2 linked regions of the Rhodopseudomonas palustris HaA2 genome follow. The protein of the gene in region 1 interacts with the protein of each later gene in a pairwise test. Links are inferred from orthologs where the notes say so. Each region holds a gene or a part of one and is shown on either strand. Other genes may lie near its edges. The genes, in order: recA and dprA.

Region 1 (15,276 bases):
CGAAGACGCCGAAGGGCAAATCTGCGAAGGCCAAGACTTCCAAGTCCGCGGCGTCCAAGTCCGATGCGTCCAAGTCCGCGGCGTCCAAGCCCAAGGCTTCGAAGACGTCGACGTCCAAGATGTCGAAGTCCAAATCGAAAGCCGCCTAGTTCGGTTCCCACCAAGGTCGTCATGCCGGGCTTGTCCCGAGCATCCACCAACGACGGCAGTTGCGGCGGGGAAGAACGTGGATGGCCGGGACGAGCCCGGCCATGACGTGGTGTGGGATCTCGATCGTTCAGAAGCTCCTCGACGTCATTGCGAGGAGCGAAGCGACAAAGCAATCCAGCTCCGCGCTCGGCGCGTGGATTGCTTCGCTGCGCTCGCAATGACGGCCTCAGGCCGTCACCGCCCGCTCGCTCCGCCGCAGCCCGATGAACTGCAGCTCGGCGAACACGCCGACGGCGATCGCCTGCATCACCACGAAGGCGATGCCGAGCGCGTTGGGTGTCACCGCGCCGCTGATCAGCAGCGCGATGCTGCCGAGCGTCCACAGCGCGTTGCCGACGATCACCAGCAGCACCAGTGGCCGGATCAGCGCGGCGCGGGTAGCGAGCCAGCCGACGAAGGCCGCATAGGCGATCAGGAACAGCCCGGTCTCGAGCAACAGCGGCTGCGGCAGCGCCAGCAGCGGTGACAGCGCGCCGGCGCCGAATGCGCACAGCAGCGCCATCGCGCCGCTGACCAGCGCATCGGCTTGCAGCGCGCGGCGGAGCAGCACGGACGGTCGGATCATGGTGGTCTCCTTCGGTTCGGTTGCGATGCGCCACCCTGACCGCCTCCGCTGCCGAATTCGATTACCCCGCAGGTCATGGAAGCTGCGACGGACGCGTGATAGATTTTCGCCATGAACACAACCGTCTCGTCAGCCAAAGCGGCCGCCGGCGCGCAGCCGGTCCGCATCGGTGATTACTTGCGGCAATGGCGCCAGCGCCGTCATCTGAGCCAGCTCGATCTCGCGCTCGATGCGGAGATTTCCGCGCGGCATCTGTCGTTCGTCGAGACCGGCCGCGCCGCGCCGTCGCGCGACATGGTGATGCGGCTGGCGGAGCGGCTCGACGTGCCGCTACGCGAACGGAACGTGCTGCTGGTGGCGGCGGGCTTCGCGCCGGCGTTCCCGCAACGGACGCTCGACGATCCGGCGCTGCATGCGGCGCGTGCCGCGGTCGATCAGGTGCTGACCGCGCACGAGCCGAATCCTGCGCTTGCGGTCGACCGGCACTGGAACCTGGTGTCGGCCAATCGCATGGTGATGCCGCTGCTGGACGGCATCGCGCCGGATCTGCTGGCGCCGCCGCTCAACGTGCTGCGGCTGTCGTTTCATCCGGAGGGGCTGGCGGCGCGCACCGCCAATCTCGGCGAATGGTGCGCGCATCTGCTGGAGCGGCTGCATCGGCAATGCGAGGCGACCGCCGATCCGAAGCTGATCGCGCTGTATCAGGAACTGAAGACCTATCCGGTGCCGGCCCGCGCCGCGCCGATCGCGCCCGATGCGGTGGCGGTGCCGTTCAGGCTTAGGCTCGGCGGCGAGGTGCTGAGTTTCATCTCGACCACGATGGTGTTCGGCACGCCGGTCGACGTCACGCTCTCGGAAATCGCGATCGAGACCTTCTTCGCGGCCGACGAAGCCACGTCGGCACGGCTGCGCAGCATGGCGGCCGGGCTGTAGCGCCTTGCGGGCGGTTGTCGCGGTCCCATCTGTATGGGACTGTCGGGCGGGTAACGAAGAACAAGGAGGCGCCGATGAGCGCGATCAAGCCGTTGAAGATCGATGTCGTCTCCGATGTCGTTTGCCCGTGGTGCTACATCGGTAAGCGCCGCATCGAGCAGGCGCTGGCGCTGGTACCCGATGTGCCGGTCGAACTCAACTACCGGCCGTTCTTTCTCAACCCGTGGGTGCCGCGCGAGGGTATTGCGCGCGACGAGTATCTCACCAAGAAATTCGGCTCGCCCGAGCGCTACAAGGAGATCGCTGCCCGCGTCGTCGACGCCGCCGCGCAGGAGGGGCTCGCCTATCACCCGGACCGCGTGCAGCGGCAGCCGAACACGATTGACTGTCACCGGCTGATCCATTGGGCCGAGGCGATCGGTCAGGGGCCGGCGATGAAGCAGCGGCTGATGGAATTGTACTTCTGCGACGGCGGCGATCTCACGGACATCGACGTGCTGGTGCAGGCCGCGGCCGATATCGGCCTCGATGCCGGCGACGTGCGCACCAGGCTCGCCGGCGACGAAGACGTCGCGCTGATTTCGGGGCAGGCGGAGGAGGCGGCCGAGAAGGGCATCTCCGGCGTACCGACCTTCGTGTTCGCGCAGACCTATGCGGTGTCGGGCGCGCAGGATCCGGCGCAGCTCGCCAAGGCGATCCGCCACATCTCGGCGGAGATCAACGCCGAGGCGGCGGAGTAACCATAGCGTTTTCGAGCGAAGTGGATCCCGGTTCGCGTGAAGAAAACGCGTCGACTGGCAATCTATCGCTTGAGCATGCGCTTCGCCGTCTGGCGCAGCGCTTCGCGGGCGCGCAGGGCGAGCGTGATCGGTCCGAACAGCGGATCGCGCGATCGCAGCGGGATCAGCACGTCGCCCATCGCCAGCCGCCCGCGCCAGATCGGGTCGATCATCGGATGATCGGGCGCAGCGGTGGAATCGACCATCGCGATCGCCGGATCGGCGCAAAGATGCCGCGTCAGTTCCAGTGTCAGCAGCACGCCCGGCGAATGCCGGGCGAAGCCTTCGGCGATGCCGAGCTTGAAGAAGAAGGCGCGGTCGCCTTGCCGCAGCACGATGCCGGCGGCGATCGGCTCTGCGCCCGCGTGCAAAAGCGCGATCTCGCAGGCGCCGCGCGCGGCCAGCGCGATCGCGGCTTGCCGCAGCCGCCCGGCCAGCTCCGGCTGGTGCATCAGCGCGGTGCCGCGGCGGCCCTTCCAGCCGCTGGCTTCCAGCGCGAGAAACAGATCATAGGCCTCGGCCACCGCATCCGGCGTTCGCGCCATGCTGAAGCGCGCCTCGCCGTGGTCGCCGAGCCGGCGCGTCAGCCGGCGATATTCCTTGAGACGCTTGCCGCCGAGCGCGTCGCGCAGCAATTCGTCGCCGTCGCGCGTGGCGTCGAGGCAGGCGCGCGACCAACCGCGCAGCAGCACCGGCGAAAGGCCGTCGGCAGCCGCGGCGCGCGACAATGTCTGCATGGCTTCGCCGTCGCGCGCGACGTCGCGCAGCAGCAAGGCGTGGGCTCCGGTCGCGCGGGCCTGAGCCAGCATTGCGGCGGCGGCGCGGTCGGCAGCGCCGCGGTCGAGCACGGGCGTGTCGAGCGAGCGGAACGGATCGGCGGAGACCAGCACCGGCAGCGGCAACCGAAACGCTTGCCAGGCCGACAGCACCGGCAACAGGCCGATCAGCGCCCCGCTCGCATCATCGGCCGTCAGCGCGTGGGTCACGGCGCGGGCACGGGCGTCGCCGTTCGCGGCCATGGCCCATTCCGGCAGGTAATAGGCATTCGGTTCGAGCGCCCGGTCGGCGAGATCGCGCCAGCCGCCGGCGTCGATCGCAGCCATCGCCGGCAAAACCGCGCGTGTCGCCGCCCCGCCTCGCGGGGCGCGTGTGATCGGCGTTGAAGTCGCGATGTCGGCCACGTCAGCATCCTGCCCATAGCGCAGCCGTCGCGGTCGATCGCGACGTCCGGCGTCGATGGAAAAATAAAGGAGACAGATGGGAAATGAGTGAGTTCACCGCGGATTTCACCGGGTAATGTTAACTGCAGCTTGCCCCGCGCAGATTGCTGCGCGCGGAACCCGGACGAGGTCCGGGGCGCGGCGTCCAATTGCCACGGGCTTGCGGTGAACCCGGTCGCTGCGGCGGCCGACCAACTGCGGGAAATTGCTTTGGAACAGGAGAGGTCGATGTTGCGTGCGATGCTGTGGAACGCGGCGGTAGCTGCAACGATGATGCTGGGGGCGGAGGCTGCGCTGGCGGAAAGCCGCGTCGCCCTGGTGGTCGGCCAGTCGGCCTACCGCGCCGTGCCGGCGCTGCCCAATCCGGTCAATGACGCCAAGGCGATCGAGAAGCTGCTCGGCGATGCCGGCTTCGAGGTCACGGCCGCGAACGATCTGACCCAGACCGAGTTGCGCCAGATGGTCGGCGATTTCGCCGCCAAAGTCGCAGCCAAGGGGCCGGACACCGTCGCGCTGATGTTCTACGCGGGCCACGGCATCCAGGTCGACGGCGAGAACTATCTCATCCCCATCGACGTCGATCCCAAGCGCGAGGCTGATATTCCGCTGCAGGCGGTGCGGCTCAACGACGTGCTCAACACCCTGACCTCGGTGCCGACCCGCAGCCGCATCATCATGCTCGATGCCTGCCGCAACAATCCGTTCCCCGAGATCCGGAAGACCACCGGGCAGGGGCTGGCGCTGGTCGACGCCAAGACCGGCGCGCCGGGCACCTTCCTGTCGTTCTCGACTGCGCCGGGCACCGAGGCCGAAGACGGCGGCGGCGCCAACAGCCCCTATACCGCGGCGCTGCTCAAGGCGGGCCGCGAGAGCGGGCTGCAGATCGAGGATACGTTCAAGCGGGTGCGGCTGGCGGTCAATCAGGCCACCTCCGGCCGGCAGACGCCGTGGGAGAGCTCTTCGCTGTTGGATGATTTCCGCTTCTTCGGCAGTGCCGAGGACGGCCTCAAGCCGGAGAAGAAGCGCAGCGTCGAGGAATGGAAGGCCTTCCTCAAGGGCAAGCCGATCGAGCAGGCCAACGAGTTGATCGTCTCAGACGGCTCCGGCGACGCCTATGAGGCGTTCGTGTCGCTGTATGCCGAGCCGCCGCTCGGTCCCGAGGCGAAGCGCTGGCTCGACCGCTTTCGCCAGATGCAGGCCTGGAACCGGGCGGTGCTCGCCAACAGCGGGCCGGCCTACCGGTCCTTCCTCGACCAGTATCCCGACAGCGACCTGACCCCGACCGCGAAGAAACTGGAAGAACGCCAGCGCAACAAGCCGGTGCCCGCGGTGGCGATCCCGGCTGCGACGCAAGCCAGCCTGACCCCGGTGGCGCCTGCGTCCGCGGCGACCTGTCCGTGCAGCACGCCGCCCGCGATCCAGAAGAAGGTCGACAAGCCCAAGCGCGTCGAGCGCGCGGAGCCGCCGAAACGGACCGCCCAGCCGCCGCGCGGCCGAGTCTACTATGAGGATGACGACGTCGTCGTGGTGCGCCGCCCGCCGGTCTATTACGACCCGCCGCGCGGCCCGAGCATTTCGATCGGCGGTGGCATCCGGGGCGGCGGCTATGGCGGCGGCCCGAGCCGAGGCGGCGACGGCGGCCGCGTCGGCGGCAGCCGCTACTGACCGTCCGTGGCGCATCGAGGGCGCGTGCGTGCCCAGCGGGGCGCAGGCGGCGATCGGAGGGGCGGGTGCGGGAAGCCGTTCTACTGAAAGGCGACGCCGATCCGCTGGGCGGCGCCCCACACCGGGCGGCAGCGGTGGCTCACCTTGTCGGTCTCGATCACCAGCACGAATTCCTCCGGCAGGGCGACGGGGCCTTCGACGTCGATCCGTGCGCCCGTCGCCGACAGATTGCGCACGGTGCAGTCGAAGCCTGCGCCGCCGATGGCGATCGTGCCGCGCTTGAAAACTCGATGGCGCGGCGCGCCCCGTCGCTCTGTCATGGTGGTCGTCCGATTGATCGATTGCTGCGGCGAGTGTTGCGGCAGACAGTTTGCAAAGTTCTGAAAATACCGACGAATTCCGGGGCGTTCTGATTCAGAATAATTTTACCACGAGCGACGGACCCGGCGGATTGCGATTCAGAGGAAGTTGGAGCGAAGTCGACGGGCGGAAATGCCGTCAGGGGAGGGATGAGATGTTGAAATTTGCGGGTGTGCTCGTGGCGGCTGTCGGTCTGCTGGCGGCACCGGTCGGCGCCAGGTCGGAGACGCTGGATCTGGCGACGATGTCGTGCAAGCAGTTCGTCGAGTCCGACCCGGACACGATCAAGATGGTGCTGACCTGGCTGGACGGCTGGTACAAGGGCGATTCCGACGACGCCCTCATCGACACCGAGGTATTCGTGTCGAACGCCAAGAAGTTCGGCGTCTATTGCGGCGCCAACCCCAGTGTGAGCATCGTCACCGCGGCCGAGAAGATCCTCGGCAAGTGATCGCCACGCCGGTCACAGCATCGCGAACGCGCTCGACACCATCGCCACCGGCTTGCCGTCGGCGGCGCTGAGCAAGGTCACGCGGCCGAAGCTCATGGTGCGGCCGAGCCGCACCACCCGCGCGTCCGCCAGCACGTCGGACGAGGTGACCGCCTTGAGGAAATGCGTGGTCTGATCGACCGTGGTCATCGGCCGGAATCCGCGATTGGCGGCCAGGATCGCGATCACCATCGCGGTGTCGGCCAGCGCCATCAGCGCTTGGCCGCAGACGATGCCGCCGCTGCGGCACAGCCGGTCGGAAAACGCCATTCGCAACGTCGCGCCGGGCTGCCAGTCGTGGCCGGCGCCGGACGGCGCTGCCGTCTCGATCGCTTCCACTGACAGGCCGAGGTCCTGCACCCATGGGGCGAAAACCTCTCCCAGCGTGCGCCGCGCATCCGCGAGGCCGAATTCCGCCACCTGGCCGCTCTCCGTCATCTCGTCTCCCATCGATCTGTTTTTTTGGTTTCTGTGCGTTGCCGCGCCGGGTTGAATGCCCGGATGTCGTTGAATTTACAAGGCATCCGACCCGATTCGCGGCGGCTTGAAAACGCCACGGTCGTTCCCTTATGGTCCCCGCAGTTGTGGTGGGGTGGCGTATGGCGAAGCGTTCGGCTTTGATCCTCGGTCTGGTTGCTGCGGCGATTCTCCTCGATGGCTGTACCAAATGCGGCCCGATCTGGGAGGATTGGATGCAGTCGCCGAAGTCCTGTCGGTCCGATCGTCTGTAACGCCGCCGAAACCGTCGAGCGCGCGAAGGGAGTCTCCGATGAAGTTGTTGCGCGGCGTCGCACTGAGCGTGCTGCTGGCCGGGCCTGCCTATGCGCAGATGCCGAACGTCAATCTGATGCCCGAGGTCCAGCACAAGTCGCCGGAAGAGAAGGCGCAGGATGCGATCAGGGACAAGGCCTATCGCGAGTCGCTGCGCAAGATCCCCGATGCCAAGGCACCGAGCGATCCGTGGGGTGACGTGCGTAGCAACGAACCTGCAACGGCGAAACCGAAGACCGCGACGACGAAGTCGAAGAAGACCGGACAGGCCGCGAACTAATTTCGGTCTGGACGCGCGTAGTGCGTGTTCAAAACGGCACAGATTTTTTCTGGAAATTGATGTTGATGGACCGACGCGGCGAGTGTTTCGCCGCGCGGCTCTTCCAGCGATCGATGGCGGAGGGCTTGCTCCGCGATTGCAGGATGAGACGTGAATTCCAACGAAGCGGCGTTCGATCCCACCGCGTTTCTCGGCAGCGCTGGACCGGGCCGGTCCATACAGCAATTCCGCAAGAACCAGAGCATTTTCGCGCAAGGCGACAAGGCCGACAGCGTGCTGTTTCTTCAGCATGGTCGCGTCAAGCTGGTGGTGATGTCGGAGCAGGGCAAAGAGGGCGTCGTCGCGATCCTTGAATCGGGGCAGTTCTTGGGCGAGAGCGCGCTGATCGGCCGGCGGCGCCTGTCCACCGCGGTGGCGCTCGAGGACTGCATCGTCACCACGCTGACCAACACGGTGCTGATCGCGACGCTGCAGCGCGAGCCCGGCATGTGCGAGTTCTTCATGACTCACCTGCTCAGGCGCAATTGCCGCGTCGAGGAGGATTTGATCGATCAGTTGTTCAATTCCAGCGAGAAGCGCCTGGCACGACTGTTACTTCTGCTCGCTGATTTCCACCCGGGCGACACCGCCAAATCGCTGCCTGTCGATGTCAGCCAGGAGACTCTGGCGGAGATGATCGGCACGACGCGATCGCGCGTCAGTCACTTCATGAACAAGTTCCGCAAGCTCGGCTTCATCGACTACAACGGCCACATCGAAGTGTATCCGTCGCTACGCAGCGCTGTGTCGCCGGACAAGGCGCGGCTGCCCGAAGGCGATGCGCGGCCTTTCGACTGAACGGCCGGATGGCGATCGCCGAAGCGACCGGTGGGCGGTGCGACCCCGCTCAGCCCCTGTCGCCGAGCAGCCGGCCCGACGAGCGATTGATGAAATGCACGTGGGTGCAGGCCGGGCAGCGCACCGGTTCGAAGGTCGTCGTCGGATCCGGATGGGCCACTTCCTCGGCGATCCAGGTCTGCACCTTCATGGCCGTCCGTGGACATTTGTAGATGAGATGCGCCATCGGGTGGGGCCGGAGCTTCCGCGAGTTTTCACGACAATTGCCGGTCCCGCCCCCAATCGTTTGATCTAAATCAATAGTAGTAATATTATACCTTAAGTTGCCGGTGAGGGCTCTCGGCACGGTCAACGTGCGCGCACGCCCGGTAGCCGGGAGCCCGGTTTGCCGAGCAACCCGTGGATGTGGCCGTCAAAAGCTGCCCGCGCGCGGGCAGCTCTCGGGGGCGAAGGGCGACGCTATTGGCGCGCGCAGGTCAGCACGATGCTGGTCGAGCTGGGTCCGCAGCGCGCGGTCATCACGCCGTTTTCCACGACGATGGTGTCGCTGAACCTGGCGGACGCATTGCCGATGCACAGCGCGGACACCAGCGTCTCGCCGCTGTCGCAGGTCATCGGGCAACCGTTCGACGAACAGGTCGCCGAGCTGGCGGTGCGGATGCTGCTGGCGGACGCGCCGTCCTTGCCGGGAGGTCCGGGAGGGCCCGCCGGTCCCTGGGCGCCTTGTTCGCCCTTCGGCCCGGGCGTGCCCTGGCCCACCACGTCACAGCCGGCCAACGCGATGGCCGCCGTCATCATCACGATCAAAGTCCCGAGACGCATTCCCTCACTCCCTGTGACAGACGGCCCGTGCATTCGGCGACAGGCCTGCGACGAGCATGTCCACGCCCGCCGATCTTGCTGCATCACGCCCTCGCGCGCGAGGCCTCAATGCGGTCGCAACTGATCTACGTCAGCGGCGATCGGAAAACGTTGCGATGGCGCAAGCGGCCGGGATGGCGCGCGGCTGTCGTCGCCGGCAAGGCGCGACGCGCGATCGACGACAGGGCGGCGGCGGTCAGATCGCGCGGAAGCCGGCCCGCATGGCCAGCGCCCGCACGGCATGCAGCCCGACTGCACGCAGGTGGCTCCAGAATCAAAGAGCCCCGAACGAGGCCATGTTCGGGGCTCTCCGTCAGCGTCGGAACTCCCCACCTCTAGAAAGCTCGGCAATGACGGAAGGCAAGCTATTCATCAGCGCTTCCGACGCATTGCGTGAAATCAAATACCGACTTGGCAGCAACCGACTTGGCAGCAAAGCCGACTCGTCCGTTGACGACAGTCCACACACAACGCCGCTGCGCCGCGCGGGTCGTTGCCGCGGGCCGGATCGTCGATCGCTCGATCACGTCGGGCGTTGATCGGACCGCTCCGGTCGCGTGAGGCCGGCGATCAGTTGCAACAACACGCGGCGACGCTCCTCGTCGTGCGCCTCCAATAGTAGCCGCCGATACAGCTTCAAGTTCTCCTCGCGAACAAAATCGTCCAAGGCTCTCCCCATTGGTGTTCGGGCGGACCGAGCCGGCCTCGCAACAGGCGGTGATGTCTGCGACGACGCGCGTGTCGCAACTATAGCCGACTGCGAATCGCTGTCGATCCGAAGTCACCGCGCCTGATCCTGGAAAACGACGGACGTTGTAGGGGAATTGCTGGCAGGATGAAGTGGGTGGAAGACGCGCGTTCGACGGCGCGTCAGGCGTCCGCGTCGACGGTCAGGCCGTCGTCGGTGGACCGCCGGGGGTGGGGCTGTTGAGGAGCTGCGCCACGGCGGCCACCACCTGCGACGGCGCGAACGGCTTGGTGATCAGCAGGCTGCCGGGCACGCCGCGGGCCGCCCATTCGCCGGCGCTGTCGCCGGTCATGTAGATCACCGGAAACGCGGGGTCGGCCTCGCGCGCGGCGCGGCCGACATCCCAGCCGTCCATCCGGCCGCGGCCGAGATTGACGTCGGTCAATAGCGCGCGGAAGCGCTGCATGTCGTCGAACAGTTTCACGGCGTCCTCGCCCGAGGACGCGATCTCCACGTCGAACCCGCCGTCTTCGAGAGCTTCCTGCACGACGGTTTGGATCATCGGGTCGTCTTCGACGACCAGGACGACGATGGAATTGTCCAAGATATTCCCCTGCCTCAGGAAAATCAGTGTTGATGCGGTATCGATAAGTCGGAGCGGCGCCCGAAGTTCCCGCATGGCGCCGGGCGGTCGGGCAAAGCCGCAATGATTCCAATTGCGGATGGCCGTCCTCTGCCGGCACGCTAAAGCAATCGTGAACAACGTGGGGATCGTCGCAGATGAGCTGGTACGTCGACGCCATTCTGATCGGAATTGTCCTGCCCTGGATCATCGTGACCTACCGACTGATCGCGGCGTTTCGCCAGAGCGCAGCGAAGGGCGTGATGCTGTGGGCGATGTGGGCGGCGGCGTGCGTGCCGGTGATGCTGCTGCTGATGTGGGGCGTCACCAGCCTGCGTCAGTGAACGTGCGCTGGCGCACGCAGAGCCGCTGCGCCGAACCAGCTGCCCGAGCGTCCCGTGCCGCGGCCGCTCGGTCGCTTACAGGCCGTCGTCGTCGCTGCTGCGATGAATCGACAGCATCAGGCCGTTCTTGATTCGCCGAACCTCGGTGAACGCGCGCTGCACCCCGAGATCGGCGGAGTCGGTCGAGAACGTGATCAGCCTGTTGCAGTTCGGGCACTGCACCTGCGTGCCCTCGCGCACGTTTCTGATTTTCTCACGAAACGGCACCCGGCACTTGGTGCACAGCACCCGGATCTTGTCCGGTGACTTCGGGGGAGCGAGCTGTAACGTCATAGCGCAATTAGTGCGCGGTCATTGTTGACAAAGGATGAACGCTGACATCCGGGCGATAGGCCCTACGGCTCGCACACTAAGGCTCGCCCTTCGGAGCGGTCAAGGCGCGGTCGGGATCGATCGGGGGCGCCGGGCGCCCCGAGCCAGGCTCGGCCTTCGACTGACGCCAATGCGTCGGCATCCGTGCGACGAATTCATAGGACGCGCAATCCACCCACCCGCCGACGACCCGCCAACAAGGTCCGGCCATCCATTCGATCCGGCCGTCGACGATGACTGCCAAATCCAGCCTTTCGTCGTAGCTATCGGAACCGATAGGTGTCCACATCTGACCAATGATGCACGACCTGTGCAATTCCACATTGTTGTGAATCAATCCGTGGGGAGATGCAGTGGATATCCACAGGAAGGAGCGAACGGCGCCGGGCTCGCAGTGGTAGCTGCGTGTACCTGGCGATCAGCGGCTGGCGTGTTGCTAATCATGTGGCGATGGGCGAGGGGCGCGGCTCCTCAGCGGTGCGGCGATCCGCGTTGATCGGCCTTCGCAGCGCTCAGACCGGTCCCCGCCGTCAGCACGGCGGCGAAAGTCATCGATGTGAGTTTGGACATGGCTCTCTCCTGGGTTTGCTCCGTCCGAGCGGCAACGACGCCCCGGGGAGTTTGGTTCGGCGATGAGTGAGAGAGTGAACGTTGGCCGGAGGCCGGACCAGGACGACGGGCCGGCCGCAACAGGGGCCAGTCCCGGTATGAGGCGCTGTCCAACAAACAGTCCGCGAAAATCTGCGCGGAACATATTGCGAACGGAGAACAAAAAGTGTACATAGATTTGGCCGGTCATTGGGCCGGCGCGGTTTGTCCCATCGGCGAATCCCGTTCATAAGGAGCTTCATATGGCTGCTGCCCCCACTGCTTTGCGTATCGTCGAAGGATCCTCCATGGACAAGACCAAGGCCCTGGCCGCTGCGCTGTCTCAGATCGAGCGCCAGTTCGGCAAGGGCTCGGTGATGAAGCTCGGCAAGAACGACCGGTCGATGGATATCGAGACGATTTCCTCCGGGTCGCTCGGGCTGGATATCGCGCTCGGTGTCGGCGGCCTGCCGAAGGGGCGGGTGGTCGAGATCTACGGGCCGGAATCCTCGGGCAAGACCACGCTGGCGCTGCATTGCGCCGCCGAGGCCCAGAAGAAGGGCGGCATCTGCGCCTTCATCGACGCCGAACACGCGCTCGACCCGGTCTACGCCCGCAAGCTCGGCGTCAATGTCGATGAACTTCTGATCTCGCAGCCGGATCATGGCGAGCAGGCGCTGGAAATCGCCGACACGCTGGTGCGCTCCGGCGCGATCGACGTGCTGATCGTCGATTCGGTCGCGGCGCTCGTGCCGCGCGCCGAACTCGAGGGCGACATGGGCGATGCGCTGCCCGGCCTGCAGGCGCGGCTGATGAGCCAGGCGCTGCGCAAGCTGACCGCCTCGATCAACAAGTCCCACACCATGGTGATCTTCATCAACCAGATCCGGATGAAGATCGGCGTGATGTATGGTTCGCCCGAAACCACCACCGGCGGCAACGCGCTGAAATTCTACGCCTCGGTCCGGCTCGACATCCGCCGCATCGGCCAGATCAAGGAGCGCGACGAAGTCGTCGGCAACCAGACCCGCGTCAAGGTGGTGAAGAACAAGCTGGCGCCGCCGTTCAAGCAGGTCGAATTCGACATCATGTACGGCGAGGGCGTTTCCAAGATGGGCGAGATTCTCGATCTCGGCGTCAAGGCCGGCATCGTCGAGAAGTCCGGCGCCTGGTTCTCCTATGACAGCCAGCGTCTCGGCCAGGGCCGCGAGAATTCCAAGGCGTTCCTGCGCGCCAATCCGGACATGACCGCCAAGATCGAAGCCTCGATCCGCCAGAACTCCGGCCTGATCGCCGAACAGATTCTGGCGGGTTCGCCCGAGAGCGACGCCGACGGCGAGGAGCCCGGCGACGAGTAAGACGCCACTGCGGAAGTTGCCGTCCACGGCGGCTTCCCGACCCACGAGTCCAAGCCGGCGGGCGCCGCGAACCCCTGTTGCCGGGGATCCCGTAGCGCTCGCCGCACCTTTTTTGAGTATCAGCAGATGAAGCCGTCATCCTGAGGTGCGAGCGTAGCGAGCCTCGAAGGATGACAGCAACGCGTTTGTTGCTTCGCGTCGCGCGTCGCCCATCCTTCGAGGCAGGTCATGATCCGCCGATGGCCGATCACGACCTGCGCCTCAGGATGACGCTCTCCCGTTGAAGGTCAGCGGGCGGCTGTCTGCCGGCTCGCCCCCGACCTCCGCGCTTGCTCCGCCGCCTGCGCTTACTCCGCCGCCCGCGCGTAGTCGGCGGCCAGTGCGTAGTCTTCGATCGGCGGGCACGAGCACACCAGATTGCGGTCGCCATAGACGTTGTCGACGCGGCCGACCGGGCACCAATATTTGTCGGTGCGCGAATGCGGCGCCGGGAAACAGCCCTCGGTGCGCGGATAGGGCCTGGTCCATTCCGCCGAGGTGACGTCGTGCACCGTGTGCGGCGCGAACCGCAGCGGCGAGGCCTCCACCTTGAAGCGGCCGTCCTCGATCTGCGCGATCTCCTGCCGGATCGCGATCATGGCGTCGCAGAACCGATCGATCTCGGCCTTCGATTCCGACTCCGTCGGCTCGATCATCAGCGTGCCTGGCACCGGGAAGCTCATCGTCGGCGCGTGGAAGCCGTAGTCGATCAGCCGCTTGGCGATGTCGTCGACGGTGACGCCGGTGGTGGTCTTCAGCGGCCGCGGATCGACGATGCACTCATGCGCGACGCGGCCGCGCAGATTGCGATACAGCACCGGGAAATGCGGCTGCAGCCGGTCCGCGATGTAGTTGGCGTTGAGGATCGCGATCTCGGTGGCGCGCTTGAGGCCGGCGCCGCCCATCATCAGGATGTAGATGTAGGAGATCGTCAGGATCGACGCCGAGCCGTAGGGCGCCGCCGACACCGTGCCGCCGCCGTGCAGCACGCCGTTCAAAGCCTCGCCCTCGGCCGGATGGCCGGGCAGGAACGGCGCCAGATGCGCCTTGACGCCGATCGGGCCCATGCCCGGGCCGCCGCCGCCATGCGGGATGCAGAACGTCTTGTGCAGATTGAGGTGGCTGACGTCGGCGCCGTAGTCGCCCGGCCTCGACAGCCCGACCTGCGCGTTGAGATTGGCGCCGTCGAGGTAGACCTGGCCGCCATGGGCGTGGACGATGTCGCAGATGTCGCGGATATGCTCCTCGAACACGCCGTGGGTCGACGGATAGGTGATCATCACCGCGGCGAGTTCGGCCGAATGTTTCTCGGCCTTGGCGCGCAGATCGTCGACGTCGACGTCGCCATGGCTGTTGCAGGCGACCACCACGACGTCCATCCCGGTCATCGCCGCCGACGCCGGGTTGGTGCCGTGCGCGGAGGAGGGGATCAGGCAGATCCTGCGATGCGGCTCGCCGCGCGATAGATGATAGCCGCGGATCGCCAGCAGCCCGGCATATTCGCCCTGCGCGCCGGAATTCGGCTGCAGCGACACCGCGTCGTAGCCGGTGATCTCGGCGAGCCAGGCCTCGAGCCGCGCGAACATCTCGTGATAGCCCTGCGCCTGCGCGCGCGGCACGAACGGATGCAGGCTGCCGAAGGCCGGCCAGGTCAGCGGCATCATCTCGGTGGTGGCGTTGAGCTTCATGGTGCAGGAGCCGAGCGGGATCATCGCGCGGTCGAGCGCCAGGTCGCGGTCGCTGAGTTTGCGCATGTAGCGCAGCAGTTCGGTCTCCGAGCGATAGTCCTGGAACGCCGGCTGGGTGAGATAGTCGCCGGTCCGCGTCAGCGAGGCGGGCAGCGTGTCGGTCGCGTCGCGCTCGACTGCCGCGTAGTTCAGCTCCCCGCCGAAAGCGCGCCACAGCGCCTCGACGGTTGCGGGCGTGGTGGTCTCATCGAGCGCGATGCCGAGCGACGACGCGCCGATCCGCAGATTGATCTTTTCGGCCTCGGCGCGCGCCACGATGGCGTCGCGCTTGCTGCCGACCTCGATCGTCAGCGTATCGAAGTAGGTCTCGTTGATCGGCGCGAAGCCGAGCTGCTTCAGCCCGGCCGCCAGCGTCGCGGTGCGCCGGTGCACCCGGCGGGCGATCGCGGCGAGGCCATCGGGGCCGTGATACACCGCATACATCGCGGCGATCACCGCGAGCAGCACCTGCGCGGTGCAGATGTTGGAGGTCGCCTTCTCGCGGCGGATGTGCTGTTCGCGGGTCTGCAGCGCCAGCCGGTAGGCCGGCTGGCCGTGGCTGTCGAT
Region 2 (15,248 bases), 1.5 Mb from region 1 along the record:
ACCAGGATCAGCGTCGCGGCGTCCTTGGGACGGAAATAGGGATGGTGATCGGCTTCCTTCTCGCCCTGTTCGACCGTGTGCGCAGCCTGCGTGACCGTCTCGCTCATCTCGTTCCCATCCCCCGTCTCTTTTTGTTGCGGCTTGACGCCGTCACTTCTCAGGATTGTTCTCGTCGAAGCCGTGCATCCGGAACGCCCATTGCAAGCCGACCACCGCGCCCTTCACCGGCTGCAGTAGCGCCAGCGATGCGAACAACGTGATAGGCAGATAGATCGCGAGCTGCAACATCACCGGCGGCGAGAAATTGGTCTCGATCGACAGCGCGATCGGAACCACGATGTGGCCGACGATGACGATCACCAAATAGGCCGGCAGGTCGTCAGCGCGGTGGCCGGTGAAATCCTGACCGCAATGCGAGCAGTTGTCGGCGGTCTTCAGGAAGCCGCGGAACAGCTTGCCTTCGCCGCATTGTGGGCAGCGGCCGCGAAAGCCGCGCCACATCGCCTGCCAGACATTGCGATCTTCGGCGGGAGCGTTGTCCGACGGCCAGACGATCGGTGCACGATTCACAACGGTCTTCATCGCGTTCCCTTTCCGGGCTTGTTCGCCTTGCGCTTCGACGGCTTCGCAGCCTTCGGCTTGCCGGCCTTGCTTCGCGCGCTGCGCCCGATTTTGGCGCCGCCCTTTGCCGGTTCCACCGCCTTGGCGCGACCCTTGTACGCTCCCTTGCGTGGCCCGCGCGCGACGCTTCGCGATTCACTTAATAGCTCGAACCGCAACGCGCCAGCCACAGGGGCTGCTTCTACCAGACGGACGTCGACGACGTCCCCCAGCCGATGCATGGCACCGCTGCGCGAGCCGATCAGCGCGTGGCGGGTTTCGTCGTAGTTGTAATACTCGTCGCCGAGCGTGCGGATCGGAATCAGTCCGTCGGCGCCGGTGTCGCTCAGCTTGACGAACAGGCCGGCCTTGGTGACGCCGGAGACGCGGCCCTGGAAGGTCGCGCCGATGCGGTCGGCGAGGTGATGCGCGATCAGCCGGTCGACCGTCTCGCGCTCGGCCTTCATCGCGCGGCGTTCGGTCAGTGAGATCTGGGCTGCGACTTCGGCCAGCGTTTCCACCGTCTCGGTCTGCGGCAGCGCGCCGTCGCCGAGGTTGAGCGCGCGGATCAGCGCGCGGTGCACCACGAGATCGGCGTAGCGGCGGATCGGCGAGGTGAAATGCGCGTAGCGGCGCAGGTTCAGGCCGAAATGGCCGTAATTCTCGGAGGCATATTCGGCCTGCGCCTGCGAGCGCAGCACCACTTCGTTGACCAGCGGCTCGGCGTCTTCGCCTTTGACCATCGCCAGGATGCGGTTGAACTGCGCCGGCTTCAGCGCTCCGCCCTTGGCGAAGGACAGATCCAGCGTCTTCAGGAAGTCGACGAGGTTGTGGACCTTCTCCACGCTCGGTTCGTCGTGCACCCGATAGATCAGCGGCAGCGCTTTCTTTTCGAGCATCTCGGCCGCGGCGACGTTGGCGAGGATCATGAATTCCTCGATCAATTTATGCGCGTCGAGCCGCTCCGGAACGATGACGCGGTCGACGGTGCCGTCGGGCTTCAGGATGATCTTGCGCTCGGGCAGATCGAGATCGAGCGGATCGCGCTCGTCGCGGCCGCGCTTGACGATCGCATAGGCGTCGTAGAGCGGCTTCAAAATCGTGTCGAGCAGCGGGCCGGTGGTGTCGTCGGGCCGGCCGTCGATCGCGGCCTGGGCCTGCGCGTAGTTCAGCTTCGCGGCCGAGCGCATCAGCACGCGATGAAACGAATGCGAGCGCTTGCGGCCGTCGGCGCCGATCACCATGCGGACCGCGAGAGCGCCGCGGGGCTCGCCGGGCTTCAGCGAGCACAGATCGTTGGAAATCCGCTCCGGCAGCATCGGCACGACGCGGTCGGGGAAGTACACCGAATTGCCGCGCCGTAGCGCGTCGCGATCGAGCGCCGAGTCCGGCCGCACGTAGTAGGCGACGTCGGCGATCGCGACGTGCAGGATCACGCCGCCTTTGTTGTTGGGGTCGGGATCCGGCTCGGCGTGGACCGCGTCGTCGTGGTCCTTGGCGTCGGGCGGATCGATCGTCACCAGCGGCAGCTCGCGCCAGTCCTCGCGGCCCTTCAGCGTCGCCGGCTCGGCGGCTTCGGATTCGCGCAACGCGGTCGTCGAGAATTCCTGCGGGATGTCGTGGGAGTGGATTGCGATCAGGCTGACGGCTTTTTCGGTCGCGAGCGAGCCGAGCCGTTCCTTGACGCGGCCGGACGACAGGCCATAGCCGCGGCTGCGGATCAGGTCGACGCTGACGAGGTCGCCGTCCTGCGCGCCGCCGGCATCGTGCGGCGCGATGTTGAGTTCGCGCCCGGCCTGCTTCTTGTCGACCGGGACAAGCCGGCCGCCGCCCTGCGGCGTGGCGCGAAAAATCCCCAGAATGCGCGGCTTGCCGCGATCGAGCACGCGAATGACGCGGCCGACATAAGCGGGACCTTGCTCGGGCGCCTCGGCCGGCTCGACATGCAGCAGCGCGCGGTCGCCGAGGCCGGCGGCGGTGCCGGGCTTGGGCCGGCGCGGGGTGTGGATGCGGATCTTCGGCGGCTCGCCGTCCTGCTCGTCCCATTCAGACGGGGTGGCGATCAGTTCGCCGTCGCTATCGCGCGCGGTGATATCCGCCAACAGCGTCGGGGGCAGGGTGGCCGGCTCGGCGACCTTGCGGCGGCCGCTCTTGCGGATCGCGCCGTCGTCGGACAGTTCCTTGAGACGGCGCTTCAGTTCGGCACGATCGGCATTCTTCAGGCCGAACTCGCGGGCGATCTCGCGGGTGCCGACCTTGCCGGGATGCGCGCGGATAAAGGCGAGGAGCGTGGCCTTGTCCGGGAACTTGTCGTCGCGCGTCTTGCTCACATCTATCCGTTCTTGGCCGCGCTCTTTTTGGCGGGTGATTTCGGCTTGGCTGCCGCGGCTTTAGGCTTGGTCGTTGACGTCTTGGCTTTCACCGGCGCGCGCGCCGGGCTTGCGGCGGCGCCCTCGGCTTTCGGCTTCTTGGCCGCGGCTTTCTTCGCCGGCTTGGCGTCGCTCTTGGCTGCGGCTTTCTTGGCCGGCGCCTTCTTCTTGGCCTTAGCCCCACCGCCCTTGGCGGCGCGCTCGTCGATCAGCGCGATCGCTTCGGGGAGCGTGATGGTGTCCTGGGTCTTGTCGTTCGGGATCGTGGCATTGACGCCGCCGGCGGTGACATAGGCGCCGTAGCGGCCGGCCTTGACGGCGACCGGGCCGAGCGACGGATGATCGCCGAGCGGCTTGCCGGGATCGGCGCCAAACCGGCGCTTGCTCGGACCCTTGGCGATCTTCTCGGCGATCAGCGTGACCGCGCGATTGAGCCCAATGTTGTGGACGTCATCGCCGGCCTCGAGGCTGGCGTAGGTCTTCTCGTGCTGCACATAGGGCCCGAACCGGCCGATGCCGGCCTTGATCGGCTCGCCGGTCTCGGGGTGCTTGCCGACTTCACGCGGCAGCGCCAGGAGCCGCAGCGCGACGTCGAGCTCGACGTCGGACGGCGAGGTGCCCTTCGGGATGCCGGCGCGCTTGGGCTTTTCGCCCTCCGCGTAGTCCTTGGCGTCGCCGAGCTGGATATAGGGGCCGAACCGGCCGGATTTGACCGCGACTTCGAAGCCGGTGTCGGGATCGAGGCCGAGCACGCGATCGGCATCGGCGCCGCCGCCATCTGCAGCAAGCGGGCGGGTGTGGCGGCATTCCGGATAGTTCGAGCAGCCGACGAAGGCGCCGAACTTGCCGGCCTTGAGGTTGAGCCGGCCAGTGCCGCAGCTCGGGCACTGCCGCGGATCGCCGCCGTCCTCGCGGGGTGCATAGATGTGCGGGCCGAGCATCTCGTCGAGCACGTCGAGCACCTGCGCGACGCGCAGTTCCTTGATGTCATTGACCGCGCCGATGAAGTCGGTCCAGAAATCGCGCAGCACCTGCTGCCAGGAGATTTCGTTGTTGGAGATGCGGTCGAGCTTCTCTTCCAGCGCCGCGGTGAAGTCGTATTCGACATAGCGGGCGAAGAAGCTCTCCAGGAACGCGATCACGACGCGGCCCTTGTCCTCGCCGTGCAGCCGCTTCTTTTCGAGCTTCACATAGCCGCGATCCTTCAGCACCTGCAGGATCGACGCATAGGTCGAGGGCCGGCCGATGCCGAGCTCTTCCATCCGCTTCACCAATGAGGCTTCCGAGAAGCGCGGCGGCGGTTCGGTGAAATGCTGCGTCACCGCGAGCGCTTCGCGCTTCAGCGCCTCGTTCTCGCTCATCGCCGGCAGCCGTCGCGAATCCTCGTCTTCGGAATCGTCGTCGCGGCCTTCCTGATAGGCGGCGAGGAAGCCGTCGAACTTCACAACCTGGCCGGTGGCGCGCAGCTCCAGCACGCGCGATCCGGCCTTCGCCTCGATGTCGACGGTGGTGCGCTCCATCTCGGCCGATTCCATCTGGCTGGCGACGGTGCGGACCCAGATCAGCTCGTAGAGCCGGGCCTGGTCGGAATCGAGCCGCTTGTTGACCTCGGACGGGCGGCGCGACAGGTCGGTCGGGCGGATTGCTTCGTGCGCTTCCTGGGCGTTCTTGGCCTTGGCCTGATATTGCCGTGGCGAGTCCGGCACATAGGCGCTGCCGTAATCCTCGGCGATCACCTTGCGCGCTTGCGTAATGGCGGACGGGTCGATCTGGACGCCGTCGGTTCGCATATAAGTAATGAGACCGGTGGTTTCGCCGCCGATGTCGATGCCTTCATACAGCCGCTGCGCGATCCGCATGGTGTGCGCCGGCGCAAAGCCGAGCTTGCGGCTGGCTTCCTGCTGCAGCGTCGAGGTGGTGAACGGGGCGTAGGGATTGCGGCGGGCGGGCTTGGCCTCGACGCTCGACACGTTGAAATTGGCGGTCTCGATCGCCTGCTTGAAGTCCTCGGCCTCGGCGCCGGTGCCGATGTCGAGCCGCTGGATCTTCTTGCCGTCGGCGCCGACCAGGCGGGCCTCGAAGGCGTCGCCGCGCGGCGTCGTCAGCGTCGCGATCAGCGACCAGTATTCGCGCGCGACGAACTTCTCGATCTCCATCTCGCGGTCGCACACCAGCCGCAGCGCGACCGACTGCACGCGCCCGGCGGAGCGGGCGCCCGGCAGCTTGCGCCACAGCACAGGAGAAAGAGTGAAGCCGACCAGATAATCCAGCGCCCGGCGCGCCATATAGGCGTCGACCAGCGCGCCGTCGATCTCGCGCGGATGCTGCATCGCCTCGGTGACGGACTGCTTGGTGATGGCGTTGAACACCACGCGCTCGACCTTCTGGTCCTTCAGCGCACGCTTTTGTTTGAGCACCTCCAGCACGTGCCAGGAGATCGCCTCGCCCTCGCGATCAGGGTCGGTGGCGAGGATCAGCTTGTCGGCGCCCTTGAGCGCCTTGGCGATGTCGTTGAGCCGTCCGGCGGCTTTCGGATCGATCTCCCAGATCATCTGGAAATTGGCGTCGGGATCGACCGAGCCATTCTTGGCCGGCAGGTCGCGCACATGCCCGAACGAGGCCAGAACCTCGTAGGACGAGCCCAGATATTTGTTGATCGTCTTGGCCTTCGCAGGCGACTCGACAATGACGAGATTCATCGGATTCCAATGGCTTAGCTTAGAGAAATGCGCCGTTTTCGCGAGACTCGCGCCAGCCGCATGGCTCGGAACATGGGTTCTGGGACGGGCGCTGTCAAATCGGCTCACCGATACCACCGAGCCCTTTGGTGCAAAATAGGGATGAATCCCAACACAAAATAAACCTAGAGTTGTACAACTTAGAGTAGTAATTACGTCTATGAACTATCATTGGAGGCGGTTGCCTCCTTCTGAAAGGGCCACAACATGGCGCTACGAAGTGGCAACAGCTCGTCCGATCGCGATGGCGGCCCCGTCGAAGCGGCAGGTTACCTTTCGGAGGCAATCTCCGAGCTGATCCAGATCGCCCAGGTCCATCGGCTGGATATGCTGTGTTATTTGCTCGATATGGCGCGCCTGGAGGCCGGCGAAATCGTGCGGCTGCGCGCCGGATGCTGTGCGCAACGCAGCGAAACGGTTCATGCCGGGTATGAGCGGAGCGGCCCAAATCCGCATCCGGTTTCGGCTTTCCAGGATCAGGGGGCGGAGCGCCGGGTCCACCGTGGTCCCGGCGGAACCGACTGAGGCTTTACGTCTTATTAACCGAACTGGTTCACGATTCGAAATAAGCGGGAGGCGGGCCGGATGTACGTCCGCCTCCGAGATGGCTCGAAGTGTCACCACTTCGGGCCGTTGCTTTTTGTGGCGCAGCCCGGTCTCACAGCAGCGACACCAGCCCGCCGCCATGGCGCTCCAGCCGGCCGGCGAGTTCCAGCTCCAGCAGCACGGTGCGCACCACCGCGGGAGCGATACCGCTCAGCCGGATCAGATCGTCGATTCCGACAGGGCTCGGCCCCAGCAGGTTGACGATCCGGCTGCGGTCGCTGGGATCTGGATCGCTTGCCGGCGGCGGGTGGTCGGGTTCGCGGCCGGGCAGCTCGATCGGCCGATCGAGGATCGGCGCCACCGCCTGGATGATGTCGGCGGCGCAGGTGATCAGCGTCGCGCCCTGCTTGATCAGATCGTTGGTGCCGGCGGCGCGCGGATCGAGTGGCGAGCCCGGCACCGCGAACACCTCGCGGCCCTGATCGGCGGCGCGCCGCGCGGTGATCAGCGAGCCGGAGCGATACGCCGCCTCGATCACCACCACGCCGACCGCGGCGCCGGAGATCAGCCGGTTGCGGCGGGGAAAATCCTTGCCGCGTGGGACATGGCCGAGTGGCATTTCCGAGATCGCCGCGCCGCGCGCTTCGATAATGTCGAGCAGCAGATCCTCGTGCTCTGCCGGATAGATCTTGTCATGGCCGCCGGCCAGCACCGCGACGGTGCCGCTGCCGAGACTGGCGCGATGCGCCGCCTGGTCGATGCCGCGCGCCAGCCCGGAGATCACCACGAAGCCGCTCGCGCCGAGGTCGCCGGCGAGCAGGCCGGCGAACTTCAACCCGGCGCCGGAAGCGTTGCGTGAGCCGACGATCGCGATCATCGGCCGCTGCATCAGCGCCAGCGCGTCGGGCAGCGCATGGACGCCGAGCAGCGGCGGCGCATCGTCGATCGTCGCGAGGCGAGGCGGGTAGCCAGGCTCGCCCGGCGCCACCAGCTCGACACCGAGCCGCCGCCCGCCCTCGATCTCGCGCCGCGCCTCATCTTCGGACGGGATACGTCCGGCGCGCGCCGCGCCGCCGCGCCGCGCCAGTTCCGGCAACCGCTCCAGCGCCGCGCGCGCCGAGCCGAAATGATTGATCAGCGAGCGGAAGGTGCGCGGCCCGACATTGTCGGCCCGGATCAGCCGCAGCCAGTCGACCCGCTGGGCCTCGGTGAGAACGGTCGTCCCCTGATCACTGCTACGCTCGCCCAAAGTGCACCCCCGGCCGGGAGTGTCGCGCGACTGATGCGTGTGATCAAGACTGGCGAGGGGTGGACGTCATAGGTGCGGAGAGAGCCACTGCGTTCTTGAAACGCGAGCTCCAAGCTCCGGGATACCGAAGTCATCTGTGCCAAACTGGCGAAGCGGCCCAATGGGCACGGTTTCAAATCGGAGATGGAAGCGAATATTACCAACAAGCTCAAGCGAGGAACGTTCTCGGCTAAGTTTTTCCTCGCCTATCTTGCTGCGACGGAGTTTGAGGGAGTAGTTTTGAAAGAGAGTTAGTCTTTTCGCCAGGCCTCAAAAATTCTCATCACGATTCCACCCTGACCGATCAGTGCGATGGTCCCACAAGATAGAACCACCAGAATGTCACCTCTATAGAACCAGTCGGATATTTTGATGTGGCCCTTTTCTGAAATGTCTCTTTCAGCCGCGACTTTCGTTGGGAGCGTGGCAAACTGGACATTATTGGGTAGCCTCGTAGTCGGGCTACTTTCAACATTCGTTCTAGTGAAGACGACAGACGTCAAAGAGCAATATTGGGCTGAGGACAGGCGGCAATCCAGCGAACACATTGCAACATTGAACAACGAATCGGCAAAACTAACGGCGGACAATCTGGCGCTACAGACAGCCTTGTTGCCAAGGCACGTTGGGCTAATCGGAATTGATGAACAGCCTAAAGCCAAGACGTGGTTTGCTGGGTTTGAACGCTGGGCCGGGACTAAAATACTAATTCAAGTCGTCGCTGGCGATCTTGAGGCACAGAATCTTGCGAACGAGATCGCGATCGTTCTCTCAAAATACGGCTGGAAACCAGAGTTCATTGACGAGACGCGCTCAGGGTATTCTCTGAACCTCTCAGAAGGACTCAGCGTCTTTTCGCCGGCTTCCTACAAGGCTTGGGATCCTAAGGATGAGGCACAGCAAAGGTTCTCGGTATTGAGTGCAGCTGCGGTTTCGCTGGCGCTGGCACTCACAAACGCCGGGCTCGGGGTTGGGTCATATCCTGTTGGTGGCACGCATGGTTTGATAATGGTTGTCGACTTCCCCCCGGGGTCGGATGGGGCTTTGAGCGACCCATTCCGGAACTTTTCGCCGAAATTGGATGGCGTGTACCTGCAGGTAGGATCAAGGCCGGTTGCAGCTACGGTCGCTTGGATCAAAGCCGGTCGCCCCGACGCATCGGGCAAAAGGGCCGACGCGTCACCAGCCAATTCGCACAAATAGGCTGTCAAAGAGAGCGCGATCACGACGTGCCCCCAATTGGGTCGGTGGTGTCCGCTAGGCTTGGGGCGTTCGCTCCATAACGCTGCGCGGCCCGACATTGTCGGCCCGGATCAGCCGCAGCCAGTCGACCCGCTGCGCCTCGGTGAGAAGCACGTTCCCTTGTCGCTGGTACTTTCGGCACGCACCACCCCCGCCGGGAGTGTTGCGCAACTTTTGCGAGTGGACAAGTTCAACGAAGGCGGAAGATGATGAGGTATCGGGCGCCGTCACCCTGAGGTGGCCGCGTAGCGGCCCTCGAAAGGGCGATGGTAGGGTAAGAAGGGGACGAGCGCCACGCCGTGTGGCACATCCTTCGAGGCTCGCTGCGCTCGCGCCTCAGGATGACGGCGCGTGAGAAGCAAGCTGCGTAGCAGTCGCTTACTTCTTCTCGCCGATCTTGCTCTCGGTGCCGGCCTGCAGCCGCTTGATGTTTTCGCGGTGCATCCAGAACAGCAGCAGCGTCAGCACCGCGAACAGCGAGGCGAGGGCGGGGTGGCCGAACCACCACAGGAAAATCGGGGTGATGAAGGCGGCGACCAGGGCGGACAGCGACGAGTAGCGCGCGGTGACCGCGGTGGCGAGCCAGAGCAGGCAGAACACGATCGCCCCGGGCCAGAACAGGCCGATCAGCACGCCGATATAGACCGCGACGCCCTTGCCGCCCTTGAACTTCAGCCAGACCGGAAACAGGTGGCCGAGAAACGCGCCGAGCGCGGCCAGCATCGCGGCTTCGGCGCCGCCGAAACTCGACGCGATGATCACCGCGGCGGTGCCCTTGAGTGCGTCGAGCAGCAGCGTGGCGGCGGCGAGGCCCTTGCGGCCGGTGCGTAGCACGTTGGTGGCGCCGATATTGCCGGAACCGATCGAGCGCAGATCCTCGGTGCCGGCGATCTTGGTCAGGATCAGCCCGAACGGAATCGAACCGAACAGATAGCCGAGCAGCAGCGCTGCGATGTAGATGCCGATCAACATCGTCGTGGTTCCCTCAATGTGCGCTGACGTGCTCGTACACCGTGCGTCCGCCGACGATGGTGCGGACCACCCGTCCGGAGAACCGCGCCTCGTCGAACGGGGTGTTCTTGCACTTCGATTTCAGTTCGTTCGGATCGACGATCCACGGCGTGTCGAGGTCGATCACGATCAGGTCGGCCGGGCTGCCTGCGCGCAGCGTGCCGCCGGGCAGGCCGAGCAGTTCGGCCGGGCGGGTCGACATCGCGCGGATCAGACTCAAGAGATCGAGTTCGCCGGCGTGCAGCAATCGCAGGCCGGCCGGCAGCATCGTCTCCAGCCCGATCGCGCCGGCGGCGGCCTCGGCGAAGGGCAGCCGCTTGACCTCGACATCCTGCGGATTGTGGTCCGACATGATGACGTCGATCAGACCGGACGAGACCGCGGCGATCAGCGCCTTGCGGTCGTCCTCGCTGCGCAGCGGCGGCGACAGCTTGAGGAAGGTGCGATACGGGCCGATGTCGTTCTCGTTGAGCGTGACGTGATTGATCGACACCGACGCCGAGACGTTGATCCCGGCGTCGCGAGCGCGCTGCAGGATCTCCAGCGACTCGATGCAGGTCAGCGAGGCGGCGTGATAGCGCCCGCCGGTCAATGCGGCGAGGCGGACGTCGCGCTCCAGCACCACGGCTTCTGCGGCACTCGGCACGCCGGACAGGCCGAGGCGGGTGGCGAACTCGCTTTCGTTCATCACGCCTTCGGCAACCAGATCGGGGTCTTCGGTGTGATGGACGATCAGCGCATCGAAATCGCGCGCATAGGTCAGCGCGCTGCGCATCACCCGCGCATTCATCACACTGCGGTCGCCGTCGCTGAACGCCACGGCGCCGGCGGCCTTCAACAGCCCGATCTCGGTCATCTCGATTCCGTTCAGACCCTTGGTCAGCGCGGCCATCGGATGGATGTTGACGATCGCGGTGTCGCGGGCGCGACGCATCACGAAATCGACCGTCGCCGAATTGTCGATCACCGGCGAGGTGTTGGGCTGGCAGATGATGGTGGTGATGCCGCCGGCGGCGGCGGCCTGGCTGGCCGAGGCGAAGGTCTCGCGGTGGCTGGCGCCGGGCTCGCCGACGAAGGCGCGCATATCGACCAGCCCGGGGGCGACCACCATGCCGGCGCAATTAATAATGTCGGTGCCCTCGGGCACGCCGGCGGCGCCGATGCCGCGGCGCGCGTCGCGGATCACGCCGTCGGCGATCAGCACGTCGCCGAGGCCGTCGAAGTCGCGCGCCGGATCGATCAGGCGGGCGTTGGCGAGCAGGATCGGGCGGCGGTCGATCAGCATTGTCGGTCCAGTTCCAGCTTCAGGCGTTGGGCAGGTTGCGGGCGAGCGCTTCGAGCACCGCCATCCGCACCGCCACGCCCATTTCGACCTGTTCGCGGATCACCGACTGCGCGCCGTCGGCGACGATCGAGTCGATCTCGACGCCGCGATTCATCGGGCCCGGATGCATCACCAGCGCGTCGGGCTTGGCGTAGGCCAGCTTCTTCTGGTCGAGCCCGAAATAGTGGAAATATTCGCCGCTCGACGGCACGAACGAGCCGTTCATCCGCTCGCGCTGCAGCCGCAGCATCATGACGATATCCGCGCCGTCGAGCCCTTCGCGCATGTCGCGCGCGACCTCGACGCCCATGCGCTCGATGCCGCGGGGCAGCAGCGTCGAGGGCGCGACCACGCGGACGCGGGCGCCCATGGTGTTGAGCAGCAGGATGTTGGAGCGGGCGACGCGCGAATGCATCACGTCGCCGCAGATCGCGACCACCAGGCCTTCGAGCCGGCCCTTGTTGCGGCGGATCGTCAGCGCATCGAGCAGCGCCTGGGTCGGATGCTCGTGCGCGCCGTCGCCGGCATTGATCACCGAGCCGTCGACTTTTCGCGCCAGCAGTTCGACCGCGCCGGAGGCGTGATGGCGGACCACGAGGATGTCCGGGTGCATCGCGTTCAGCGTCACCGCGGTGTCCATCAGGGTCTCGCCCTTGCGCATCGAGGACGACGACACCGACATGTTCATGACGTCGGCGCCGAGCCTTTTGCCGGCGATCTCGAACGACGATTGCGTTCGCGTCGAAGCCTCGAAGAACAGATTGACCTGGGTGCGGCCGCGCAACGAGGCGCGCTTCTTGTCGACCTGCCGGTTGAGCTCGACATATTCCTCGGAAAGGTCGAGCAGGCCGGTGATGTCGGCGGCGGAAAGCCCTTCGATCCCCAGCAGATGCCGGTGAGCGAGGACAAAGGTCGATTTCAATGCGGGGGTCATTAAAGCAAGAGCTATAGGGAGACTTGCCGGAGCGGGCAAGCGCGATCCGCAGGCCCGCGCAGAATATCCCCCGGTGCTGTGGAACAGAGGCCCGGTGTATCGCGACCGCTCGCGATGTTGGTCGAAGGTCGCGGCTCTGGTAAAGCGGTGCGGTCTATCCCGCGCGACGCTCAGGAGCCGCCATGCCGACGCTTGCGACCGCTTTGCTCGACGCTCTCAAGGATCACGGCGCCAAGGAGATCTTCGGCATCCCCGGCGATTTCGTGCTGCCGTTCTTCAAGGTGATCGAGGAGAGCGGAAGCCTGCCTTATTTCACGCTGAGCCACGAGCCGGCGGTCGGCTTCGCGGCGGATGCGGCGTCGCGCTACCGCGGCGGTATCGGCGTCGCAGTGGTGACCTACGGCGCCGGCGCGTTCAATCTGGTCAATTCGATCGCTGGCGCTTACGCGGAGCGCTCGCCGGTGGTGGTGATCGCCGGCGCGCCCGGCGCGCGCGAACGCACCAGTGGCTATCTGCTGCACCATCAGGTCCGCACCGTCGACACGCAACTCGCGGTGTTCAAGGAAGTCACCTGCGCGCAGGCGGTGCTGAACGATCCCGCCACCGCGCCGGCCGAGATCGCCCGCGTGCTGCGCAGCTCGCTGGAACTGTCGCTGCCGGTCTACATCGAATTCCCCCGCGACATGGTCGACGCCAAGGTCGAGCCGGTCGAGAAGCTGCCGCAGCGGGCGGCCGACCCCGGCGCGTGCGCCGAATGTTCCGAGGAAATTCTTGACCGGATCGCCAAGGCCAAGTCGCCGGTGGTCGTGGTCGACGTCGAAATCCGCCGCTACGGCGTCGAGAAGCAGGTCGCCGCACTGGCGCGCAAGCTCGGCCTGCCGGTGGTGACGACGTTCATGGGCCGCGGGCTGCTCGAAGGCGACGACGACGTCGTTGCCGGCACCTATATGGGCGCCGCCGGCGATCCCGGCCTGTCGGCGCTGGTAGAAGAGTCCGACCTGGTGCTGATGTTCGGGGTGATCCTGTCCGACACCAATTTCGCGCTGTCGACCAACATGACCGATCCGCGCCGCACCGTGCTCGCCACCGGGCGCGAGGTGCAGATCGGCCATCACGTCTATCGTGACCTGCCGCTGGCGGATCTGATCGCCGGGCTCGACGCTCACGCCACGGCGCATCCGCCGCGACCGCGCAATGCTGGGCAGGGCATGGTCTATCCGCGCAAGCTGGTCGCCGATTCCGGCGCGATCGCACCGTCCGATATCGCCACCGCGATCAACGACCTGTTCGACAAGCACGGCAAGATGCCGATGACCGCCGACATCGGCGACTGCCTGTTCACCGCGATGGAGATCGACAACACCGCGCTGGCGGCGCCGGGCTACTACGCCGGCATGGGCTTCGGCGTGCCGGCGGGCGTCGGCGTCGCCGCCACCGGGTTGCGGCCGCTGATCCTGGTCGGCGACGGCGCGTTCCAGATGACCGGCTGGGAGCTCGGCAATTGTAAGCGCTACGGCCTCGATCCGATCGTGGTGCTGTTCAACAATTGCAGCTGGGAGATGCTGCGGGTGTTCCAGCCGGAGTCGAAGTTCAACGATCTCGACGACTGGCACTTCGCCGACATCGCGCCGTCGATCGGCGGCCACGGCGTGCGCGTCACCACCCGCGCCGAACTCGCCGCGGCGCTCGATGCCGCCGTCGCGCGGCGCGGGCAGTTCTCGCTGATCGAAGTGATGCTGCCGCGTGGCGCCACCTCGCATACGCTGGCGCGGTTCGTCAAAGGCTTCAAGGCCGCGCGCGAGCGGATGAAGTGAGCGCCTGAGCATGATGCGCCGCCTCGCGCTTGCGTGCTTCGGCATGGTGCTGGCGACGGCGGCGCGCGCGCAGCCGCTGCCCGACGATTTCGTCTATCTGCGCGATCTCGATCCGAGTATCCGGCAGGACATCCGCTATGCGGGCGTCAACAATTTCGTCGGCCGGAAGCTTGCCGGCTATGACGCCAACGAGTGCATTGTGAAGCGGTCGGTCGGGCTCGCCTTGCAGAAGGTGCAGCGCGAACTCGCGCCGCAGAACGTCTCGCTGAAGATGCTCGATTGCTACCGCCCGGCGCGGGCGTCGCGCGAGATGGTGGCGTGGGCGCAGGACGGCCATGAGACCGCGGCGCAGAAGCGCTACAATCCCGGCTTCAGCAAGAGCGAGCTGTTCCGGCTCGGCTACATCGCGGAATATTCCGGCCACTCGACCGGGGCGGCGGTCGACGTCACGCTGGTCGATCTGCATGCGCCGACGGGACCTTCGTTCGATCCGAATCGGGCCTATGCGGATTGCACCGCGCCGGAAGCGCTGCGGGCCCCGGAGAACAGCGTCGACATGGGAACCGGCTATGACTGCTCGGACGCCAAGGCGCACACTTCCGCCAAATCGATCACCGCCGGGCAGCGCCGCTGGCGCAAGCTGCTGGCGGGAGCGATGGTGCGGCAGGGCTTCGTCAATTTCAGCAAGGAGTGGTGGCACTTCTCGCTGCCGGGCGGAGGCCGACAGGCCTACGATTTCCCGATCGCGCCCCGGACGCGGTGATCTCGAGCGGTCGCTGTCGTATTTCGACGGGGGGCCACAACCCGCGAACCGGCGTGATCTTGCGCGCGTTTGTGCTTAACATGCGCGCGAATCCATTTGCCTCCCGCCGGGAACACTCATGACGCAGCCGTCTTTCGCGACCCACGACGTCTTCAACCAGTCGCCGCCTTTCGAGGAGGTCGATCTGTTCGGGACCGATCGGCCGCTGGTCGAGGCGGTGACTTTCAACAATGGCGGTCATGCCCATGTCGAGCTCGAGGCGTTCGGGCGCAATTGGGGCTCGGCGCATATGGCCGAGCGCGGCCGGCTCGCCAACGAGCAGACGCCGAAGCTCAAGACCTTCGACGCCAAGGGGCTGCGCCGTGATCAGGTCGAGTTTCATCCCGCCTATCACGAACTGATGTCCGAGAGCTTCCACGCCGGCATCCACAATTCGACCTGGGACCACAACGGCCAGCCGGCCGGCGGCTCGGCCGAAGTGGTGCGGGCCGCGAAGTTCTACATGGCGGCGCAGGTGGAGACCGGGCATCTGTGCCCGGTGACGATGACGCGCGCCTCCGTGGCTGCACTTGCCGCGCAGCCGGAGTTGCTTGCGCAGATCATGCCGGTTCTGAGCAGC

Evidence for each region.
Region 2: the proteins of recA (region 1) and dprA interact in binary tests that used the Bacillus subtilis proteins (3 or more experiments, as listed by UniProt). The link is inferred for Rhodopseudomonas palustris HaA2 from one-to-one orthologs.

Annotation. Positions count from the first base shown.
Region 1 is NC_007778.1:4,279,321-4,294,596, reverse strand. The notes cover bases 11,060-13,895. They hold recA (recombinase RecA), read left to right. Parts: upstream 11,060-11,848; coding sequence 11,849-12,943; downstream 12,944-13,895. Other genes in these bases: gcvP (aminomethyl-transferring glycine dehydrogenase), read right to left, coding at 13,291-13,895. Outside these bases: RPB_RS18950 (SET domain-containing protein), read left to right, coding at 1-149; RPB_RS18945 (hypothetical protein), read right to left, coding at 377-775; RPB_RS18940 (helix-turn-helix domain-containing protein), read left to right, coding at 887-1,708; RPB_RS18935 (DsbA family oxidoreductase), read left to right, coding at 1,783-2,448; RPB_RS18930 (GNAT family N-acetyltransferase), read right to left, coding at 2,511-3,668; RPB_RS18925 (caspase family protein), read left to right, coding at 3,936-5,372; RPB_RS18920 (PilZ domain-containing protein), read right to left, coding at 5,453-5,692; RPB_RS18915 (HdeA/HdeB family chaperone), read left to right, coding at 5,887-6,183; RPB_RS18910 (PaaI family thioesterase), read right to left, coding at 6,196-6,660; RPB_RS18905 (hypothetical protein), read left to right, coding at 6,992-7,273; RPB_RS18900 (Crp/Fnr family transcriptional regulator), read left to right, coding at 7,424-8,110; RPB_RS24915 (hypothetical protein), read right to left, coding at 8,160-8,336; RPB_RS18895 (hypothetical protein), read right to left, coding at 8,570-8,932; RPB_RS18890 (response regulator), read right to left, coding at 9,862-10,422; RPB_RS18885 (hypothetical protein), read left to right, coding at 10,440-10,625; RPB_RS18880 (hypothetical protein), read right to left, coding at 10,701-10,958; more of gcvP, read right to left, coding at 13,896-15,276. UniProt on the Bacillus subtilis protein: Multifunctional protein involved in homologous recombination, DNA repair and competence.
Region 2 is NC_007778.1:2,769,285-2,784,532, forward strand. The notes cover bases 5,435-8,242. They hold dprA (DNA-processing protein DprA), read right to left. Parts: upstream 7,503-8,242; coding sequence 6,366-7,502; downstream 5,435-6,365. Other genes in these bases: topA (type I DNA topoisomerase), read right to left, coding at 5,435-5,668; RPB_RS25220 (hypothetical protein), read left to right, coding at 5,915-6,232; RPB_RS24590 (hypothetical protein), read left to right, coding at 7,914-8,242. Also shown: RPB_RS12170 (NUDIX hydrolase), read right to left, coding at 1-107; RPB_RS12175 (DUF983 domain-containing protein), read right to left, coding at 151-582; rnr (ribonuclease R), read right to left, coding at 579-2,930; more of topA, read right to left, coding at 2,933-5,434; more of RPB_RS24590, read left to right, coding at 8,243-8,744; RPB_RS25225 (hypothetical protein), read right to left, coding at 8,799-9,014; glycerol-3-phosphate 1-O-acyltransferase PlsY, read right to left, coding at 9,162-9,755; RPB_RS12205 (dihydroorotase), read right to left, coding at 9,769-11,079; RPB_RS12210 (aspartate carbamoyltransferase catalytic subunit), read right to left, coding at 11,099-12,052; ipdC (indolepyruvate/phenylpyruvate decarboxylase), read left to right, coding at 12,235-13,866; RPB_RS12220 (M15 family metallopeptidase), read left to right, coding at 13,877-14,629; RPB_RS12225 (acyl-CoA dehydrogenase family protein), read left to right, coding at 14,748-15,248. UniProt on the Bacillus subtilis protein: Protein that helps load RecA onto ssDNA during transformation. Binds cooperatively to circular ssDNA, is able to bridge different segments of DNA. Favors the loading of RecA onto SsbA- or SsbB-coated ssDNA and formation of RecA-DNA filaments.